Regions from separate parts of the Microbacterium sp. NPDC088619 genome, predicted to be linked through region 2. Evidence: riboswitches for the same ligand, from Rfam matches in the RefSeq annotation. Region 2 holds a riboswitch; the other holds the start of a gene.
The links. Region 2 has a riboswitch for thiamine pyrophosphate ahead of thiM (hydroxyethylthiazole kinase). Riboswitches for the same ligand answer to the same signal wherever they lie in the genome.

Region 1: linked by a shared signal. The riboswitch ahead of ACIP5T_RS13825 (ECF transporter S component) and the one ahead of thiM (hydroxyethylthiazole kinase) in region 2 are both predicted to bind thiamine pyrophosphate.

The regions. Positions count from the first base shown of each region.
Region 1 is NZ_JBIVLZ010000001.1:2,858,948-2,861,330, reverse strand. It holds gene ACIP5T_RS13830 (ABC transporter ATP-binding protein) at 1-384, opposite strand, end outside; gene ACIP5T_RS13825 (ECF transporter S component) at 381-1,037, opposite strand; TPP riboswitch at 1,031-1,140, opposite strand; gene ACIP5T_RS13820 (D-alanyl-D-alanine carboxypeptidase family protein) at 1,223-2,383, shown strand, end outside.
Region 2 is NZ_JBIVLZ010000002.1:15,084-17,466, reverse strand. It holds gene ACIP5T_RS14525 (DUF402 domain-containing protein) at 1-108, shown strand, start outside; gene ACIP5T_RS14520 (NAD-dependent epimerase/dehydratase family protein) at 173-1,138, shown strand; TPP riboswitch at 1,162-1,255, shown strand; gene thiM (hydroxyethylthiazole kinase) at 1,246-2,094, shown strand; gene ACIP5T_RS14510 (bifunctional hydroxymethylpyrimidine kinase/phosphomethylpyrimidine kinase) at 2,091-2,383, shown strand, end outside.

The sequences.
Region 1 (2,383 bases), on a different contig from region 2:
CGCCGCCCGCACGCGCTGCCAGATCTCGTCGCGCGGGACCCCGAGGTTCTCGCAGCCGAAGGCGACGTCGTCGCCGACCCTGGCGAGGATCGTCTGGGTGTCGGGGTCCTGCAGCACCATGCCGACTCGACCGCGCGCCTCGGTGGGCGGCACGCCGTCGACGAGCAGCCGTCCATGCGTCTCGCCCTCGTCAGCGCCGCCGAGCACCCCTCCGAATCCCTGCAGCAGAGTGGACTTGCCGGAACCCGAGGCGCCCAGCAGCAGCACCCGTTCGCCGGGTTCGATGCGCAGAGCGATGTCGCGCACCGCCCAGCGCAGTCGCGTCGCGTACCGCCACCCCCAGCCGAGCGCTTCGAGGGTGGCGGGCGTCGTGGGCGAACTCACACCCGTGCGGTGACCTCGCGGCCGGCGGCGAACCGGCTGAGGGCGCCCGTGGCTGCGAGTCCCCGGGCGATCAACCACGCTCCGAGCCCGGCGATGATCGCACCCGAGATGGTCGTCGAGACGATGTACACGCTGGTGAAGAGCGTGTCGGCCCCGGCGTACCAGAGGATGCGGTCGTTGATGCCGCACGCGAGTCCCGCGCCGGCACCCGCCAGCATCGCGACAGGCAGACGCCAGACGCCGTAGAGGAAGACGAGGAAGATCAGCTCGGCGCCGAGACCCTGCACGAGTCCCGAGACGATCGTGAGCGGACCCCACGCGTTGCCGACGAGGGCCGAGATGATCGCGGCCACCAGTTCGGTGTAGAGCGCGGCACCCGGTTTGCGGATGATCAGCCCTCCGAGCACGCCCGCGATGAGCCAGGGGCCTGCGAGCAGACCCTGCACGCCGGGGAGCAACGGTGTCAGGATGCTGCTCGGCACCTCGTAGCCGACGTTCCAGAGCAGGAAGATCAGTGCGCACGCGACGGCGATGACACTGGCGACGACGATGTCGACGACCCGCCAGCGCCAGAGCTCAGGGCGACCGAGGCCCCTCGAGGCGCGCGAGACGGATGCGGATTCCGTGGTGGATCCGGACGTGGATGTACTCATCAGTGACTCCTCCCTGCGCTGGCATTACCCAGATCAGGTTCGACGGTCGAAGCGCGATTCGCTCCCTCTCAGCCCGGCTCGCCGGACTCCCGTGGTTGTTCTGACGATCTTACCCAGTGCCGACACTCGCGTCTGCTCCTGTTGCAGCGACACGGAACTCTGCGCGAGTTCGGTACCGTGAGGAGGTGACCGCTCCTGACTCCGCCGAGGCCACCGCCTCCGCCGTTCCTGCGGGCGACGCGTCGACGCCCGATGCGTCAGCGCTCGATGCATCAGCGCCTGCCGCTGCGGTGCCTGATGCGTCAGCCGCCGCTGGTTCAGCATCCGATGTGTCAGCCGCTGGTTCAGCATCCGACTCGTCGGGCGCCGCTGGTGCAGCGGCGACGCTGCCGGATGCAGTCGACCCGTCGGCCGTCATGACGGACGCGTCACCCGAATCCGCCGTCTACGACGACGCCTCTGCGGCGGCCGCCGGTGAGCCGGCTACCGATACTCTCGAGACCGCTCCCGACGCGCAGTGGGCAGAGGGCACCAGCGGCGGGACGCCGCTGACATGGGTCGACGCGGTCGAAGTCGCTCGGCACCCGGCGACCGAGGCGCTCGATGACGCACCTGCCGCAGCGCGCGGCGACGCCCTTCTGACCGGAGCGCACCTGCGCCCGGCGATCGCCCGCCCCGGCGTGCTCGTCCCGCTCGGCGTGCTCGTCGGCCTGCTCGGCACCTACGTGGGGTCGGCCATGCTGTGGCCCTTGCACGAGGTGCCGCCGACCGTGCAGGCGGCGGAGCTCGGCACGACCGCCGCGCCCGCAGCCGCGATCACCTGGCCCGCTCAGGGAAGTGCGGCCGTGGGAATCGGCGGTATCGGCACGACCTCGTCGTCGCTCGATGCGGCGGCGATCGCGAGCGTCACCAAGGTCGTCTCGAGTCTGATGGTGCTCGATCGGATGCCCCTCGCCGAGGGCGAGCAGGGCCCCGAGTTCTCGTTCACCCGGGCCGACAACCTGGCGTACTGGGACTACCGCCGCTCCGACCAGTCGGCACTCGACGTGCCGGTGGGCGGCACGCTCACGGAGTTCCAGCTCCTGCAGGGAACGCTGCTCGGTTCGGCGAACAACTACATCGATCGTCTCTCGCAGGAGATCTGGGGCGCCCCGTCGGCGTTCACCGCTGCGGCGGAAGTGTGGCTGCGTGACCGCGGCCTCGACGACATCACGATCGTGACCCCGTCAGGGTTCGACGACCGCAACAGGGCCACGCCCGAGTCGCTCGTCGCACTGGCCGAGCTGGCGATGCAGAACCCGGTGTTCGCCGGAATCGTCGGCACCCCGTCTGTCGACCTTCCGGGC
Region 2 (2,383 bases):
TTCCGTGATGCAGACTGGCCGTTCGCCGAGGAATGGCGCGAGTGGCGCCCGGATCCCTCGTGGACCGTCCCGGAGCTGACAGGGCTGTCCGACCTGCGCACGCGCTGAACCAGGTATCCGCCGTGAGCGGAAGGCACTTCCCCTCACAGACGGATGCTGATGCCATGGGTGCATGACAGATGTGCTGATCCTCGGTGGAACGGGCTGGTTGTCGAGCCGGATCGCCCGACGGATGCTGGTGAACGGAGCGACCGTGATGTGCCTCGCCCGGGGCGGACGTCCGTCTCCCGAGGGAGCGAGCCTCGCGCTGGCCGACCGGGAGGATCCCACGGCGTACGATGCCGTGTCGGGTCGGGACTGGGACCACGTGATCGACATCTCGTCGACTGCCGCTCACGTCGAGGCGGCGGTGGCCGTGCTCGGGGAACGGGCCGCCCGCTGGACCTACGTCTCGTCGATGTCCGTGTACTCCGACGACACGGCGGTGGGAGCCGATGAGACGGCGGCCGTGCACTCGCCGGCGGAGCCCGGTGACGAGTACGAGTACGGCGCGCAGAAGGTCGCGGCCGAGAACGCCGTGCGCGGGCTGGGCGAGCGAGCGCTGATCGTGCGCCCCGGGCTGATCGTCGGCGAAGGCGACCCGAGCGATCGCTTCGGATACTGGGCTGCGGCTTTCGCACGCGCGGTCGATGGACCCGTTCTGCTTCCGCGCACCGAGGGGCGCGACGTGCAGGTGATCGACGTCGACGATCTCTCGGAGTTCGTCGCCACCACGCGCGCCATCGGTGTGGTCAACGCGATCGGTGACCGGCATCCGCTCGCCGAGGTGCTCGCGACCGTGCGACGGAGCACCGGACATCGTGGCGACACGGTGATGGTCGATGACGAATGGCTGATTGAGAACGGCGTCGAGTACTGGGCGGGGGAGCGTTCGCTGCCCCTGTGGCTGCCCGCCGACATGACCGGCTTCATGACCCGCACCAACGCCCGGTATCGCGCCGCAGGCGGCACCCTGCGACCGCTCGACGAGACCGTCGCGGCCGTCATCGCCGACGAGCAGGAGCGAGGGATCGACCGCGACCGGCGCGCCGGCCTCACCCGCGCCGAGGAACTCGAGCTGCTGCAGCGACGAGGATGACCGTGGGGCGTCGCTAGACTTCGAGCAGTGACACGGGGTGCCGCATCCGCGGCTGAGAACAGACCCGTCGAACCTGATCTAGTTCGTACTAGCGAAGGGATGTCGCATTGAGCGATCGTCTGCGTCCAGAATCCGAATCGAACCTCGCGGCCTCGGCCGCCGAGCTGCTGTCCGCGCTCCGTGAGTCACCACCGCTGACCCACTGCATCACCAACACCGTCGTCACGGGCTTCACAGCCAACGTGCTGCTGGCTCTCGGGGCAGCACCCGCGATGGTCGACATCGTCGACGAGGCGGGTCCCTTCGCGGGCGTCGCGTCCGGCGTGCTGATCAACCTCGGGACTCCGACCCCCGAGCAGCGGGCCGCGAGTCTCGAAGCCGTCGCCGGTGCCGCCGCCGCGGGTACTCTCTGGGTGCTCGATCCGGTCGCGATCGGTTCCCTGCCCGTGCGCACCGCGCTCGCGCACGACCTCGTCGCCTCCCGCCCGACGGCGATCCGCGGGAACGCCTCCGAGATCCTCGCCCTCGCAGGCCTCACTGCCGGAGGTCGTGGGGTCGATGCCACCGACACCACGGATGCCGCCTCCGACGCCGCCCTCGCGCTCGCCGCCCGTCACGGTTCCGTCGTCGCTGTCTCGGGACCGGTGGACCTGATCACCGACGGTCGCCGTGTCATACGGATCGCGAACGGCGACGAACTGCTCACCAGGGTCACCGGCGGCGGGTGCGCACTGGGTGCCGTCATGGCCGCGTTCCTGGGGGTCGCGCGCACAGCCGGGACAGATGCGCTGACCGCCGTCGCCTCCGCGAACCTCGTCTACACGATCGCCGCAGAGCACGCCGCCGCACGGGCTTCGGGTCCCGGCAGTTTCGCGGTCGAACTCCTCGACGCACTCGCCGCGTTGCAGCCGCACGACCTCGCGGATGCGGCACGCGTCGAGGAGCGTGCACTGTGATCGCGGATCTCTCGCTGTATCTGGTCACCGACCCGGACCTCTGCGGGGAACGCGGTGTCGTCGAGACCGTCCGTCGTGCCGTCGACGGGGGTGTCCGGATCGTGCAGCTGCGGGACAAGACGGCGACGGATGCCGAGACCACGGCGCAGCTCGTCGAGCTCTCCCGCGTGATCGACGGTCGTGCACTGCTGGTCGTGAACGACCGCCTGGACGCTGCCCTCGCCGCGCGGGAGCAGGGCGCGCGGGTCGATGGCGTGCATCTCGGGCAGGGGGATGCGTCGGTGCTGCG